One region of the Limosilactobacillus mucosae genome, then DNA from elsewhere that is predicted to be linked to it. Evidence: riboswitches for the same ligand, from Rfam matches in the RefSeq annotation. Region 1 holds a riboswitch; each other region holds the start of a gene.

Region 1 (5,553 bases):
GATCTGTCATTCCTTGTCGGATCAGCACGTCTTAAAAATCGTCTACCAAGACGCGCATGGTCAGATTGCTCAGCGCGAATTGGATCCATTAAGCATCGACTTTAACGATCATTACTTTTATCTGCGCGCAATTTTATACAACGTGCCGGAAAAAGCTAACAATATTCGCAACTACCGGATCGACCGCATTCAACAGGCCAGTTTAACCAGCCTGCCGATCGACTGTGATCCCGATGCTATTGAAACCAGCCGTAGCGCCAACATCAACAGTCTGGCCAACATGTTTGGCAGCATGAACGGAACGGTTGAAAAAATCGTGTTCCGCTGTGCGCGCCGCATCATCGAGCCATCACTCGACAAATTTCCCTATGCGGCCAAGGTCTATCACGAAAATGACCTTACTGCGCCGATCTATGACGCCAGAAAACAGGAATCATTCGACTTTAATCAGCTGGCTGCCGATGAGGAAAACGTCGTCATTGAAGCCCACGTGGCCAATATTCAGGGTGCTTTGATCTGGTTGCTCAGTGCTGGCTCACAAGTCAAGATCCTGGAACCGACTGCTCTGGTTGACCAGATTAAAACCGAGCTGCAAAACGCGCTGAATAACTATAAATAGTCTCAAAATCACGATTCAATCTTAAAAAATGACGCTGGGTCAATTCTCGATCCAGCGTCATTTGCTATTCTAAACGATTCGAATGCGCACAGTACCAAGCCATGCCTTGTTTTTGGCGATCGGTTACTCGATTGGCCTGAGATACCAGTTCAGCCAAAGCGAAAAGATCAGCCCAATCAGTCCACCAACCAAAAGCAGCCCGCGCATGATCGACCGGCTGCACAGCATCACCAGGCAGCTGACCGCCAAACTGTACTTGAGCATCAAGCGGCAAGGCTCCTGCCAGCGTGCTCTTTGCCAGTTTCGATTGATGATTTTGACATCGCGTTTGATTTGTTCACGATTACCTTGATTATGGTCATGCTGCAGATAGACGATCATTTCTTTTTGATTGCTGATCCCCCACCAGCTGTAGCGCGGCTGGACAAATTGACTGCGTGAGATCTGCGCTGGATCAGACGTATGCTGATGACGACGCTCGGCTCGACGAATCACGCCAGTCTTTAGCTCAACATCGCCCTGTTCATCATATGATGAAACCGGTACGTTGATCAAAGCCCCTTTAATGATCAAAAACCAGTCTTGACGATGCTTTTTTTCGTGCTGCCGCATTGCATACTGAACGTCTCTGGGCAATTGATACCAGTGTTTTTTGCCGTCTGGCAGCTCAACTTGCACCCAAAAGCTGTACCACTTTTTGCGCTTGGCCTGCTGAATCTCAGCTAACGCCCGCTTGGCAAACGACCAGTCTCGCATGTCTGGCTGATGATCCATTCTCATTCCCCCATTGATAGACTATTTTTCATTATAGGTTAATTAGCCACCCGCAGCAAACATCAAAAAATCTCCGACCCAAACTTTGAGCCGAAGATTTAATTTCAACATTAGGCATTTCTTCACCGGTTTTTAAGCAAGCATTTGACACTAATCAATAAAACGTCGCAAAAAATCGATCTCATCAGCATTGCAGCGGGCCGCAATTTCGGGATCCTTTTGGTTGACATGGAAAACATGACCGCGGGGATGTTGAGAATCGCCATAGCTTCTAAACTCATGCGGAATTTTTCGATCAAGCAGATACTGATCAAAGCGGACGGCCGTATCATGCAAAAAGTCTTGGTTGGCAGTCATAACAAAGACCGGCAAAAAGTCCTTGGTAATATAGTCTTCTACTTTCAGATCATGTGGATGCAGCGAACGGGCATGTCCTGTAAAATAGGCATCCAGAACGCTTGGCTGAGCCAGCTGCCGTTCCAAAAAGTAGCAGCCGCAGTTGAGCAGACCAGCTTTCAATTTTAAATCCGGCATCTGCATTTCCAGCAACTGCGCGTATTCTGGATTGGTATACATGACCAGATATTGTTCTGCCATCTGCGCACCGGCACTGTCGCCAGCAATGAAGACGTTGTTGAGATCCAGATCATACTTGTCGGCGTGCTGCACCAGCCAGTGAAAGACTTGGTTGGTTTCCCGCAGCTCGCTTGGGTATTCAACTTCTGGCGCCTTGCGATAGTTAAAGTTGATAAAGGCAAAACCCATCCGCGCCATTGCCAGTCCATAGAATTGATAGGTTTCTTTGGTACCATAGACATAACCGCCGCCATGCACGTGCACGATTACCGGCAGTTTTCCTTGATAGCGATGCGGCCGATACAAATCGAGCAGGTTGTCATCACCATGATCACCATAGCGAATGTTGTCAAAGCGATCAACGTTTTCTGGGTACGGATTCAGCCCGGCATCACGCGCGTCGTCATTTATTTTGGCTTCATGGCGAAACTTTTCAACGACTGGCAGCCACTTTAAATCCACGTATGAATTGATTTCCGTCATTAAAAATCCCTCCGCTTCTAAATCATCTAATCCGATTATAACGCGGATAGAAAGCGCTGTCTTTGGTTAATTTCCAGCTGGCGGCCGCTTAATCAGCTGTCCCAGATAGCTGACCACTCCGATCAACGCAATGCCAGCCGTGATCTCGATTGCCAAGGGAGTTACAAAACGGGCCAAAAACAAACAACAAAGCAACGCTATCACAGCCAGCACCATTTCATAAATATCAATATGGTCAATCTTGCCTTGTGCATGCCGCCGCTTTAAATCCGCGAATTCAAGCTTGATGGTTGCCATCGCCACGAATGCGTACTGAACGACGGCAATCATGATGCTGCAGGGAATCAGCGCCAGATAATCTCCTGTCATTACCAAAATCAAAACGATGCCGGCCGTTAAAAGCGTAGCCACGTATGGAACGCCATTTTGTGACTTGATGCCGATAAACCTGGGCAGCAGCGCCTTTTCATTTGCCAGCGATGAGACCACGTATGGCGTACTGTAAAACATTGAGATCGCCACGCCGGCAATCGATCCCAACATGCCGATCATAATCACGGCCTCACCCAGCTTGCCAAACTGCTGACCAAACGCCCAAGCCAGCGGTGCGTCCACATTGTCGATTCGATTGCCAAGCATCCCGATCGCCACGCTCATGGTAACCACATAGATGACCGTAACGCTAATGACCACGCCAATCAAAAGCTTTGGCAGGTTCTTTTTGGAATTATGAATGGACGATGCCTGTACCGGCAGAAACGAAAATCCTGGAAACATAAAGAAGATCAGCATAAATGCATGATCAAAGTCACTAAGCGAATTATGGACCGAAGCATTAAAGTTGCCCGGCTTGACGTAAAAAATCCCCAGCACGATAAACAATCCCAAAACTGCCAGCTTCAAGACCGTTGAAAAGTTATTGGCCCAGGTTGACGCCTTTTTGCCCAGCAGCCGGATCGTCAGTAAAATCAGAATCATTCCCAATCCGGCCCAGCGATAGACCGTAATCTCACTTAATCTTGGCAGCCATGGTCGCAGCCCGCGTAAAAATGCCGCGATCTCGGTAGCAATCGCCGCGGCGCCCTGCAGCCAGGTAAACAGCCCGATCTCAAAGCCCCAAAATCGGCCAAACTCTTTGTAGGTATAATACCAGCCCGCGCCATTCCCCGAAAAATGATGCGCCATCTCGGCATAACAATAGGCCATTGCCAAGACTGCCAATGCCGCCAGCAGAATCAAAGCCAGGCTCCAGTTGCCGGCATCTTGAAACAGCACGCCAGGCAATAAAAAGATGCCGGACCCGACCATGCTGTTGATCCCGAACAAAAACACCGAGGCAAAGCTGATTTTACCTGCTTGATGATTTGGCATGTCCATCCCCCCTTTTAATATAATTATAATTAATCTATCACTGAATTGACTGCTTGATAAGTTTTCAAAAACAGAATTGTATAGCAAACGACTTTATTGATTGAAATTGAGCATCCCAGCCTACTTGAATGAATTAAGTCTTTTTAAATTTGAATTTTCTGCTATACTAAAAACTAAGTTGAATATTTTTCCGCACTAGGGGAGTCCATGTTCTGGACTGAGACGCGCGCAGTGACGCGTAAACTCTTTGAACCTGTTAAGTCGATGCTTGCGAAGGAAAGTGCTTCTTTTTTGAATTGGAATCAACCAGATCCGCGAGCGTTTTAACGAGTTCGCGGATTTTTTATTTCAGCCAATCAAAGGAGGAATTCATATGAGTCTGATTGCACAGCTGCGCAAACAAAATCCGGTCGTCTTAACGGTTGCCAATATGGTTACGCCCGCTGACGTTGCCAATGGCTTAAACGTTTTAGGCGCTTCGCCAATCATGTCCAAGGCGCCCGAAGAAGCCGAAGACATGGTTAAGATTGCCCAGGCCGTCACGATTAATCTGGGAACCGTTGAAACCGCACAAAGAAAAGAGATGCTGGCGGTTATGGATGCCGCGCAGTTTTTAGAGGTCCCAGCCGTTTTTGACCCGGTTGCCTGTGCCGGCAGCGCCTATCGTACTCAAGTCGCCAACGAGCTTTTGAGCAAGTATCGCTTTGCCTGCATCCGTGGAAATGCCGGCGAGATTGCTGCATTAGCTGGGATTGACTGGCAAAGCCACGGCATCGACGCGGGATCTGGGGATGGTGATCTGACCGCCATTGCGCAGAAATGTGCTCAAAAATATCAAACCGTCGTTGCGATGACTGGAGCCGTAGATATCATTACTGATGGTCAAAAAGTCATCAAGGTTCCGTTTGGCTCGCCGCTGTTTGCCGTTCATGTGGGAACTGGCGACATGCTTTCCAGTATTATCGCGGCCTTTATCGGTCTGGGCGGCAGTGTTTTGGAAGCGGCCGCCACGGCTTGCGAGGTCTTTGCCTTAGCCGGCCAGGCCGCTGCTAACAAGACCCAGCTGCCAAGCCGCTGGTATGACATGTTTTTGGACAATCTTTACCAAGCCGATGATCAATTGATTGCAGCCTGGCAAACCGAATTACAGAAAGAAGACTAAAGATGATTAATGAATTTCCACAAGCCCTTTCGATTGCTGGCTCTGATTCAGGTGGCGGCGCAGGCATGCAGGCAGATCTAAAAACCATGCAGATGCGGCATGTTTTTGCCACGACTGTTTTAGTCGCCATTACGGCACAAAACACGCTAGGCGTTCAAGACGCCATGCCGCTGCCTAAAAAAATCATTGATGAACAGTTCGCTTCATTAAAAGCCGATTTAAAAATTCGCGCCTGCAAAACCGGCATGCTGGCTGATACTGAAACCGTTGAAACCGTCGTCGCCAATCTTAGACAATCCGATTTTGGACCACTGGTAGTTGATCCAGTCATGATTGCCAAAGGCGGCGCGCACCTGTTGACCGATGAGGCGATCAGCACGGTCAGGACCAAGCTGCTTCCCCTCGCCGATCTAGTAACGCCCAACCTGCCGGAAGCAGAGGCACTGGCTGAAATGACGATCGAGAACAACGCCGATATGAAAAAAGCTGGGCAGCGGCTGCAGGCTTTAGGCGCCAAGAACGTCTTGGTTAAGGGCGGTCATTTTAACGATCAAAAACAGGCCAGTGA
Region 2 (5,553 bases), 760 kb from region 1:
AGAGCGTGGTCAATCCAGCCAATATTGGTGCGATTTTCCGGTCAGCGGCGGCGTTGGGCATTGATGGCGTCATCGTGACCAGCGACTCGGCGGATCCTTTTTATCGCCGGTCTTCGCGCGTGGCGATGGGAACCGTTTTTCAAGTACCTTGGACTTATGTTGACGCCAAAACCTGGCAGCATGCTGGTATTGATCTGCTTCATCAAGCTGGCTATCAGACGGCAGCCATGGCATTGCGGCATAATACCGTCAGCATTGACGATCCCAAGCTGACTGCAGTGGACCGCCTGGCGATTATCATGGGTTCAGAAGGTCCAGGACTAAAAGAGGCAACGATCGAGCAAAGCGACTTCACGATCAAGATTCCAATGGCTCCCGGAGTCGATTCTTTAAACGTTGCGGCCGCCTCAGCCCTGGCATTTTGGGAACTGGGCAATCGGGTTGCCGAATAGCAGCATTCAAAAAACGCCCATTCACGAATGGGCGTTTTGAGTTTACAGATCAATAATTTGATAGTCGAATCCTTGAGCTTTGATGAATTTCATCAGATCGGCCGCTGAAAGAAAGATCGTATGCGTATTGATATTGGGATGGAACGTTAATGGAATGTTTTCAGCCAGCATGTCTTGATCAAAGTAGATCTGAATGTTGTGAGCCGTGTTGTTCATAATGCCAAATGGCGAAACGATGCCGGCCTCAAGCCCCAGCTGATCTTCAATGTCACTGTCATGAGCCATTGAGATGCGCTTAGTGCCGGTAAGCTCTTGAAACTCCTTAAAGTCCATGCGCTTGGCATCGTCCATGATCACCAGGTAGAAGTTTTTCTTCTTATCCTTGAGAAACATCGATTTGGTGCGGACGCCGATTTTACCAGCGATATAGGCATCGGCTTCTGCAGTGGTCTTAGCGGCGGGATGGTCTACCATTTCGTATTTGATGTCCAGTTTTTGCAGCTCGTCAAGCAGTTTTTGGTAGGCGATTGCAGAACCTTTAGTCATTTGATTCACCTCTTGAATATTTATTACCATCATAATCAAATCAAGAAAGCGTTTCAACAAAAAACAGTCACGGTTGAGGACCATGACTGTTTTTCTGTTTAGATGATGTCGATGAATCGTGGCAGCTAGTCAGCCAGCTTACCGACTACTTTCAGCTTGCCCAAGACGCTTTCGCCATGAGGAGCATGAGCAATAGCCGCGGTGGCATCAGTGCCGGCCGTAACGCCATGGTGCTTGCCGCCTTGCCATGCTGACACTTCAGTTACGTCGTAGACCGTGCCCTTAACGGCAACATAGGCCGGCTGACCGTTTTGACCATTAAACTGTTTTAATTCGGCTAAAGTAAATGTTTTTTCCATTTGCTGATTCCTCCTTAATGAGAAAACGATTGTAGCTTGATAACTGAATTGTACAAGAGCTGATGGAAAAAAGCCAAATAACTGCCCCTAAATAAATATTAAATTTTGGCAAAGCGACTGATTGGCTGCCAGGCGGCTTTTAAGATCACCCAGGCTAACAGGCCGCCAACGATGGCACTGACTGCAAAGCTGGGGACGAATAAGAAAAGTGATCCCTTGGCACTCATCAGCAAAGCAGCGATTGGATAGGAAACTAGCGCGCCAATCAAACCCGTACCGATCAATTCGCCCAAAGCTGCCAGCCATATCTTGCCAAACCGCTTAAACAGCCAGCCGCTCAGCCAGGCGCCAAAGATGCTGCCGGGATAGGCTAAAAGCGTCCCCGTGCCTAAAAGATTGCGCACGGTTGAGGTCAAAAGCGCCTGCGCGACTGCCCATTCCGGCCCCAAGACCACGCCAGCAACAATATTGACCAGACTTTGTGTTGGCGCGCATTTGGCCACGCCAATGGGAAATGAGAACATGCTGCCGCCACAAACGGCCAGTGCCGACAAGACAGCGGTCAGTACCAGCTGATAGGTCCGTTTTTTCATAAGATTCCTCCTAAAAACGTTTTAAAATCATCTCAAACCAATAAAAAAACTCTTTCCCAGTGCCGAGAAAGAGTGCTTAATCATTAATCAAAAGAACGTGACGATGCGGCCACGCCAAATTAAGCTGTCTCCCTCCGCTAGTCCTAACTAGATCAGGTTATGTGGGTATCTCTCAGCCAAATCAATGGCACCCCAGACAGAGTCATTTTATTTCAACTACCATTTAACCACTGCATCACCGGGATTGACAAGCGATGATGATACTAAATTCATTGGTCGCTAGATAAAGTATTTAAGTAATTTTTTAAATAAGGATTGCCTTTTAAGAAAAATTTGGTATTATCTAGTTAATCACTTAAGTAACTAACTAAAATATCTGTTGCTTTTAGTACATTTGTCGCATTCAAACGGATTTTTGAGAAGTAGAAACTGGGGAAGATTATGCAAAAAATAAAACATTGGGTAAAAAATCACCGCAAGACAACGATCGGCACGGCAATCGTTTTGGTTTTGCTGATTGGGATGGGGATCATCAATAAAATCAAGCAGAACAAGGCCGCGCAGTCTTCACGCTATGTCGTTGCCAAGGTTGCCAAAACGACTCCTTTGACGCTGACCGGGACCGTTGCCGCCCAACAGCAGCAGGTCTTGAGTCTGCCATCTGGCAAGGTGCAGTCGATCGGGGTTGCCAACGGACAAAAGGTCAGTGAGGGCGATCCTTTGGTAACGACCTACAGCGAGAGTGCCAATGAAGAACTGACCGATGCCAAGCAGGAACTGGCCAAGGCACAGCGCAACGTAACGGCACAGCAAAACAATGTCAGTGCGGCGCAAAAGGATGCGGCGGCGCAAAGCGAGGATGGCACGGCTTCTGGATCGGCCAGCAGCGTTGCCCAGGCCCAAGCCAGTCTGGCCGATGCGCAAAGCGACGTTACGGCAGCTCAAAATAAGGTCAACACGCTGAGTCAAAAGGTCACCCAGACTTTAACGGCACCATTTGATGGTACGGTCACGGTAGACGACACTAAGCAGGACGCACCGGTAATCACGATCTATTCCAACGATCTGAAGTTTAAGAGCAAGGTATCGGAATATAACTACAGCAAGCTTAAAACCGGTCAGGAGATTCATGTGCGGGCACTGGCAACGGGCAAACAGGCCGATACGACGATCAGCTACCTGGCCACGGTGCCGACCACGAACTCGCAAAGCAACGGTGCCAGCTACGAGGTCGATGCCGATCTAAGCAGCAAAGACTTTATGGATGGGCAGACGGTCAAGGCTTCAGTTGCGCAAAACCAGCTGCGGATTCCAAAGTCCAGCGTTAAAAATGGGCAGGCCTACGTCGTTAAAAACGGTAAGGCCAAAGCAGTTGCCGTTAGCGGTAAGCGGGTCAATGAATACTTTGAAGTCAAAAGCGGCGTCAAGGCTGGTCAGCAGATCGTTACCAACCCAGACAGCAAGCTGCATAACGGGACCAAGGTGAGCGCTGATGGCAATGATTAGACTGGAACACGTTAACAAGTACTATGGTCAGGGTGCGACTCGATTTCACGTGCTGCATGATATCAATCTGCAGGTTGCGGCCGGTGAACTGATGGCGATTATCGGGGAATCCGGGTCTGGCAAGTCGACCTTGATCAATATCATCGGTTTTTTGGATGATGATTTTGAAGGAAACTATTTTTACAATGACCAGGCGATCCATGACTATACGCGGGCGGATTTTGCCAAGCTGCGCAACCAGCACGTGGGGTTTGTCTTTCAAAACTTTAAGCTGATTCGCGACATCAGTATTGCCGAAAACGTCATTTTGCCCCTGCTGTATGCGGGAGTGGGTCGGCGGCAGGCCAAAAAGACAGCGGCCCGAGTTTTGAGTCGCGTTGGTTTAGGAGGCTATGATGATAAGCTGCCCACTGAGCTTTCGGGTGGTCAGCAGCAGCGAGTCTCAATCGCGCGGGCCATCATTGCCAACCCCGATTTCTTGATTGCCGATGAGCCAACGGGGGCTTTGGACACGAAGACCAGTCAGGAAATCATGGACCTGTTTAAGCAGCTCAACCAGACTCAGCATACGACCATCATCATGGTAACGCATGATCCACGGGTTGCCGAACAGTGCGAGCGCGTTGTCAAGATCATTGATGGCCGAATTGTCGACGATCGAAAGGTGGGAGGAAATTGAGAAATGCCGAACTCTTGCGCAGTGCTCTGCAATCGCTAAGAGCCAACCCCAAGCGTAGTTTTCTGACGACGATTGGGATTACGATTGGGATCGCGGCGGTAATTACGATTCTGGCACTGGGAAATGGGGTCAAGAAAAGGCTCAGCGACGAGTTTAATACGACTCAAAACGGCGAGCAGTATACCTATCTTTACTTTACGCCCAACGATTCGCAGTCGGCAGCTTCCGGATTTACCGAAACGGACTTAAACGCGATTGAGGAACGATTTGGCGCTAAGGTGAAAAAAGCCGCAATCTCGCATGAAACCAACAATGCTTCCGTCTCGCCGCTGGTTGGCAATGAGCGGGTCAACAACGCCACGATTTCGCTGTTTAAGCGGCCAACCAGCAAGATTTCCATTATAGCGGGCCGCAATCTTACGACCAATGAGCTTTTGACTGAAGAACCGGTTATTCTGATGAAAGAGTCGCTGGCTAAAAAGCAGTATCAGACGGTTCAAAATGCAGTCGGCACTTCTGTTTCAATTGGGGATCACGACTATCGCGTGGTCGGGGTGTATCGCTCACAGGCCAACACCTATAATGACAACAAGTACGGCGCCGATCTGATTGGCGGTACCAAGCTGTTTTATTCGGGGACTACGGCGACAACCGGCTATGGCATTAAGCTGATCTTTTATCAAGGCGCCAATGCCGGCAAGGTTACCAAAAAGATCAAGAAGTACATGGAAAAGAAGGGAACCAGCGCACACGATGGTACCTACATGGCAGTCGATGCCGGTGCGGAACTGACCAAAGTCAACAACATGATCACCGGTTTGACGGCCTTTATCAGTGCCATTGCGGGGATCTCGCTGTTTATCGCTGGGATTGGGGTCATGAACATGATGTACATCTCAGTTTCTGAGCGAACGCAGGAAATCGGGATTCGGCTGGCAGTTGGGGCCGCGCCGCAAAACGTGATGGCCCAGTTCTTGTTAGAAGCCATTGTCTTAACGGTCGGCGGTGGGTTGCTGGGCTTTGTCATCGGCTGGCTGCTGGCGGGCATAATCAGTAATTTCATGCCTTACCACATTCATGCCGTCATAACCTTGAATTCGTTCCTGCTGGCATTTGGGGTCTCAGCTTCAGTCGGGATCATCTTTGGGATCTTGCCGGCTAAACAGGCTGCCAACAAAAACCTGATCGAGATTCTGCGTTAGTCAATCTTCATTAAAAAGCGGCAGTTTAAAGAAAATATTTAAGGCACGTTGTCAAGCTTGAACTTGAACAGCGTGCCTTTTTGGTTTGAGTTGATGGAATTAATTTTCTTGACGATGGTAATTGCCAAGCAGCCGCAGTGAGGTCGTATAGTTTTTCAGTTCGGCCAAAGTTTCGGTAATCCGCGGGTCAGCCAGATTCCCATCTAGGTCAACATA
Region 3 (5,553 bases), 850 kb from region 1:
ATAGCCTTAAACAATGAGGATTTCCCGGTTCCCGTGGCGCCGGTCAGCAGCGTCGTTTGATTTTTGAAAAATGAAAAGTCATTTGCCATGATCAGCTTTTGATCCCCATGTTCAATCACTACTTTTTTGAGCGTTAGAATCGGCTGGTCGCTGGCAGTCGGCAGTTTGACATGGTGGACTGTGGCGGCCAGCTGATCGGCAGACTGAAGCAGTGCATCACTGGCAGCGGCATCAAGCAATTGGGCCCGCTGATTTTCAAAGTGAATGATCTGTTTAGCCAAACCGCGATAGCCATGCAGATCATGATCAGCAACGATAATCGTTTTGTGATACTTTTGCTGCAGTAAGGTCAGCTGCTGAATCAACAAAGTCCGATTATGGTTGTCGATGCTGGCAAATGGCTCGTCCAACAGCAGAATATCAGTATCCATCGCGACTAAAACGGCCAAGGCGGCCCGCTGCTGCTCGCCACCTGACATCGTGGCCAGCTGACGATCGCGCAGGTGCTCAATGCCGCAGAATTTTAAGGCATGCTCAATGCGGGCGGGCATCTCGTTGGCAGGCAGCTGCAGGTTTTCCAAGGCAAATTCCAATTCATGCTGCGGCGTATCAAGCGCGAACTGCATCCCGGGATCCTGAAACATCATCGCAACGGTTAAAACATTCGGCAGCTCGATGTTTCCCTGCAGAATCCGGCCGCCGTATTTAGGCAGCAGACCGGCTAAAAGGCGCATCAGCGTGGACTTGCCACTGCCGGAAGCACCATAAAAGAGCGTCCAGGAATCAACCGGAATTTTCAGCGCAACGTCTTTTAACGTCGGGTGCTTTGGCGTATATGCAAAAGTCAGATTGTCAATTGCCAAATGATTCATTAGTCGTTAAATTCCTCGCGTTTCATGACGTGCGAGCGTTCCAGCAGCCGTTCGATCAGCATTACCAAAACGCCGCAGAAGAAGAACATTGAAAGCAGCCGGCCGCTAAAGTAGTAAACGTTTTTGAAGCCAAACTTGTTATAGCCATTGCGGAACCAATCCCAGGCAAACGTTACGATCGTCGTGGTAATGGTTGTTGAAACGGCCCCTAGCCAGTCGTAGTGCTTGTAGCCGGTGAATGTAAAACCCAGTTCGCTGGCAATCCCTTGAACGGCACCAGAAATCAGATTGGCCGCGCCCCATTGATCACCAATCAAGGCTTCACCAGCGGCACCTAAAAACTCGCCAAGGAAAGGTGCACCAGGTTTTTTCAGCATAAATCCCGCCATCGGACCGGCCATGCACCAAAGCCCCATGGTTAGATCGTTACCCATCATTGGCAGTTTGAGCGGTGTAAAGACAATGGTCAGCGCGTTGTACATAAAGGCAGCTGCCCAGTAGATCACCCCAAAGATAATGCCGACCAGTGCCAGCAGGATGATGTCGCGCAGATGAAACTTGTTATTTTTTTTGGCCATGAAAGACCCTCCTAATGATTGAAATTTTCAATCACCTGTCCAAAAGAAAACCCACTATGGAAAAGATCCACAGTGGGGCTGATTACAACAGATTATTTACCGTATCTCCCTTCGCTGGAATTATCCAGAGCAGGTTCAATGGGTATTATCTCAGCCGTATGGCACCCCAGACATGAATGATTGATCGTTTTCATCTTACAAAATAACTTGGCATAGTGCAAGCCAGCAGAAATTTTATCGAAGTTTAATTTGAAATAAAAAAGAATTTAAGCAGAGAAATTGATTTGAATCAAGCTGGGTTTAAATTTATTGAGATTCACTGATAATCATTTGATCAGCCTGGACACAATATATGGCGTTTAATCTCTAAAATATCTACTAGATGTCGTGGTAGAATGGTCCTATTGAATTTCAAACAAGAGTAAGAGGCAAGACCATGAAGAAAAATCAAAAAGGCATCCTGCTGGTTAATCTTGGAACGCCAAGTGATCCCAGCGTTCCAGCGGTTATCAGATTTTTACGGCGGTTCTTAAGCAATCGGCGGGTCATTCATATGCCGCCATTGATCTGGCAGCCAATTCTAAACATGATGGTGCTGCCTAAACATGCTCCCAAGTCGGCCGCCAATTATGAGCAGCTGTGGTCATCAGAGATTGGCTCGCCTTTGCTGCATTATACCCAGCGCCAAGCCCAGCTGCTGCAAAAGCGACTGCCGGATTATACGGTTCGCTATGCCATGAGCTACAGTCAGCCGCTGATTGGTGCGGTCTTAAAAGAATTTGAGTTTCAAGGAATCACCGATTTAACGATCATTCCAATGTATCCGCAGTATTCAACTACAACCACGGCTTCGGTTCAAGATGACGTCGCTCGGTTTTACCAGGATCGCAAAACGGTTCCAGAAATTAGATTCGTCAGTGACTACAGCAGTTTTTGGCCGTATGTCAAAGCATTATCGAATAAACTGCAAAAAGCGGTTGCTAAAATGAATCCAGATGCAATCGTCTTTTCATATCATGGCATTCCGCTCAGTTATCAAAAGGCCGGTGATCCTTACGCCCAGTGCTGCCGGCAAACGACCATGGCGGTAATTGAGCGTTTGGGGCTGCAGATTCCCTGTTTTCAAGCCTATCAGTCGCGCTTTGGACCGGCAAAGTGGCTGACGCCGGCCACCAAAGATCTTTTGACCGCGCTGCCTAAGCAAGGCTATCGCAAGGTACTGGTCATCGCGCCTAGTTTTACCGCTGACTGTCTGGAGACGATTCAAGAATTGGGCGAGGAGAACCGGGATGTCTTTTTAGCTGCTGGCGGAAATGAATATCAATTGCTGCCAGCTTTAAATGATGATGCTGAGTGGGTTGAGGCCTTAGCGCAATTAACGCTTCTAAACGCTGTTATGCCGGCTCAGAACGCAGCTATGGATCTGCCGTCAGCCAATCTGCAGACTGAATAGGATCAAAAAACCTCATCGGCAAGCACCGATGAGGTTTTTTGATTAGTAATTAGTGTTCTTTCAAGACGCTGTTCAAACGTTCCATGAATACCTTCAAGTAACGTTCCTTGTCAACGTTAACGGCAACCTTAACGTTTGGATTAGGATCGTTCAAGCGTGAGTTGTCACCAATCGTCCGGCCGTAGTTGTGTTCTTCGTAGTTAACCTTCATAAACAGGCTGATCGTTTGAACAAAGGTAGGGTCGATGGAGACACCGACTGCCAGTGGGTCGTGCAGGGCACAGCCGTTCTTGTCGATATCCAGGTTGTAGTAGGCATCGATGTAGAAGTCGGTAATGTCAGCGTAGGCCTTACCAGCTTTCGTACCCAGGTCGCGCCATTGCTGCGTTTCCTTCTTAGTCAAAAGCGTGCGCAGCGTAACGTCCAGGCCAACCATCGTCAATGGCAGGTCGCTTTGCAGAACCGTGTTGGCAGCCTTGGCGTCTTGGTTGATGTTGGCTTCAGCAACGTCAGTAACGTTACCTTCAACCGTCAATGCACCACCCATGAACGTAACGTTGCCGATCAGGTGAGCAATTTCAGGATCCTTTTCCAGGGCAGCGGCCAGGTTGGTCATTGGGCCAGTAGGAATGATGATCAGATCCTTGCCATACTTGTGAGCTGCTTCGATATAGAAGTCGACACCGGATTCAGCTTCAACGGCACGCTTAGGGGTTGGCAGCTCAACATCGCCGATCCCGTTGTTACCGTGAATGTCTTTAGAAACCTGCATAACTTCAAAGCTGTCGGTCGTGCTGGAGTGTGGCAGACCTTTGTAGACAGGCACATCGGTTTGGCCGAGCAGTTCCAAAAGCTTCAGACTGTTTTCAGCACAAACGTCCAGCAGGTTGTTACCGTATGAAGCCACGATCCCAATCAAATCGACTTCTGGATCAGCAACCGCGTAAGCCAGAGCCAAAGCGTCGTCAACACCAGTGTCCAAGTCTAAAATCATTTTCTTTTTAGCCATTGATTGATTTCCTCCGAATGAATATTGTTAGATAACGTTTACAATTACATAATAACCAAAAACCAATTAAAACTCAAACATTGTTTTGACAACAATTAAACCGTTTTATCAAAATTAAGGCGCCAAGCCGTGGTACAATGGCTTTTGTCGTAGAAAAGATTTTTTTAAAACGAGGTAAAGATGATGGAACAGACATATGACGTAACGATTGTTGGTGGCGGTCCCGCCGGAATGTTTGCTGCTTTTTACGCTGGTCTGCATGAATTAAAGGCGCAGCTGATTGAAAGCCTGCCTCAGCTGGGAGGACAGGTTGCCACACTCTATCCGGAAAAACAAATCTGGGACGTAGCTGGTGAGGCTGGCGTGCAGGGGCGCGAGTTGATTGCTGATCTCAAAAAACAGATGGCCATTGCGCCGGTTGATCAATTTTTAGGCGAGCAGGTTACCAACGTCGTCAAGCTGGCTGATGGGACCTTTAAGATTGAATCAGCACAGCGAACGTCTTATTCCAAAGCCGTGGTGATTGCATTGGGCAACGGCGCCTTTTCACCACGCAGACTGGCATTGGATGGCGCAGACCAGCTGGAGGGACGACAGGTGCGCTATTTTGTCAGTGATCAGTCTGATTTTGCCGATCAGCGCGTGGCAGTGCTGGGCGGCGGTGATTCGGCGATTGATATGGCACTGATGCTGGAGCCGATTGCCAAAGAGGTTCACTTGATTCATCGCCGGGATGCCTTTCGTGCTTTGGAGCATACCGTCTCCCAGCTGAAAAAATCTCAGGTTCAGGTTGAAACGCCATACCTGCCTAAGGAACTGCAAGTGAACGAAGATGATTCGATTGATTTGACGCTTAAAAAGATGCGCTCAGATGAAGAAAAACATCTGGCAGTAGACAAAATCTTGGTTAACTATGGCTTTACCTCCAACAACGCCGCGCTTAATGAGTGGGAACTGCCATTGGCAAGCGAGCGGGGGTTGATCAAGGTTGACTCCAAAATGGAAACCAGCGTCCCTGGCGTCTATGCAATTGGTGATGGCGTTACCTACCCAGGCAAGGCCGCGCTGATTGCAGTTGGCTTTGGCGAGGCGCCGATTGCGATTACGGCTTTGGCCAAGGCGCTTTACCCTCAAAAACGAATGGCCACGCACAGCTCATCGATGCACATCGATTCGCGGCATAAGTAAAAATAAAAGATCCAGGCGATATGTTCAGCCTGGATCTTTTTTTATTCAGTAAATTTTACGGCCGTGCCATAAGCAACCACTGACTGCATGTCGGTTCCGATTGAGCCGGAGTCAAAGCGCATCATGACCACGGCATCAGCACCTTTGGCCTCGGCATCCTCGCGCAGTCTGGCAATTGCGACCTCACGCGATTCATGCAGCATTTTGGTATAGGCTTTGATCTCGCCGCCAACCACGTTTTTCAGTCCAGCGCCGATATTGGAAAAAACGTTTTTGGATTGGGTGGTAACGCCAAAGACCTCGCCTAAAACTTCATAGTTATGGCCCGGAATCTTTTCAGTCGTCGTAACCAGCATTTCTTTAGCCATGTTCTTGCTCCTTATCTATTTGATCGTGCGGTAGATGTCAGAAATAGCCTGCCGTGATTTGGGCTTGATTGGCTCATCGCGATAG

What was found. Region 1 has a riboswitch for thiamine pyrophosphate ahead of thiM (hydroxyethylthiazole kinase). Riboswitches for the same ligand answer to the same signal wherever they lie in the genome.
Region 2: linked by a shared signal. The riboswitch ahead of thiW (energy coupling factor transporter S component ThiW) and the one ahead of thiM (hydroxyethylthiazole kinase) in region 1 are both predicted to bind thiamine pyrophosphate.
Region 3: linked by a shared signal. The riboswitch ahead of H0G69_RS09620 (ECF transporter S component) and the one ahead of thiM (hydroxyethylthiazole kinase) in region 1 are both predicted to bind thiamine pyrophosphate.

What each region holds. Positions count from the first base shown of each region.
Region 1 is NZ_CP058954.1:1,088,251-1,093,803, forward strand. It holds gene H0G69_RS05205 (helix-turn-helix transcriptional regulator) at 1-619, shown strand, start outside; gene H0G69_RS05210 (DUF7679 family protein) at 743-1,393, opposite strand; gene H0G69_RS05215 (alpha/beta hydrolase) at 1,544-2,452, opposite strand; gene H0G69_RS05220 (APC family permease) at 2,519-3,823, opposite strand; TPP riboswitch at 4,011-4,119, shown strand; gene thiM (hydroxyethylthiazole kinase) at 4,197-4,985, shown strand; gene thiD (bifunctional hydroxymethylpyrimidine kinase/phosphomethylpyrimidine kinase) at 4,988-5,553, shown strand, end outside.
Region 2 is NZ_CP058954.1:1,850,084-1,855,636, reverse strand. It holds gene H0G69_RS09210 (TrmH family RNA methyltransferase) at 1-452, shown strand, start outside; gene H0G69_RS09205 (prolyl-tRNA synthetase associated domain-containing protein) at 495-998, opposite strand; gene H0G69_RS09200 (cytochrome b5 domain-containing protein) at 1,124-1,357, opposite strand; gene thiW (energy coupling factor transporter S component ThiW) at 1,456-1,950, opposite strand; TPP riboswitch at 2,063-2,155, opposite strand; gene H0G69_RS09190 (efflux RND transporter periplasmic adaptor subunit) at 2,392-3,456, shown strand; gene H0G69_RS09185 (ABC transporter ATP-binding protein) at 3,449-4,135, shown strand; gene H0G69_RS09180 (ABC transporter permease) at 4,132-5,337, shown strand; gene H0G69_RS09175 (prephenate dehydratase) at 5,437-5,553, opposite strand, start outside.
Region 3 is NZ_CP058954.1:1,937,517-1,943,069, reverse strand. It holds gene H0G69_RS09625 (ABC transporter ATP-binding protein) at 1-872, opposite strand, end outside; gene H0G69_RS09620 (ECF transporter S component) at 872-1,450, opposite strand; TPP riboswitch at 1,540-1,629, opposite strand; gene hemH (ferrochelatase) at 1,887-2,903, shown strand; gene H0G69_RS09610 (nucleoside hydrolase) at 2,953-3,912, opposite strand; gene H0G69_RS09605 (NAD(P)/FAD-dependent oxidoreductase) at 4,093-5,100, shown strand; gene H0G69_RS09600 (heavy metal-binding domain-containing protein) at 5,142-5,468, opposite strand; gene H0G69_RS09595 (NAD(P)H-dependent oxidoreductase) at 5,484-5,553, opposite strand, start outside.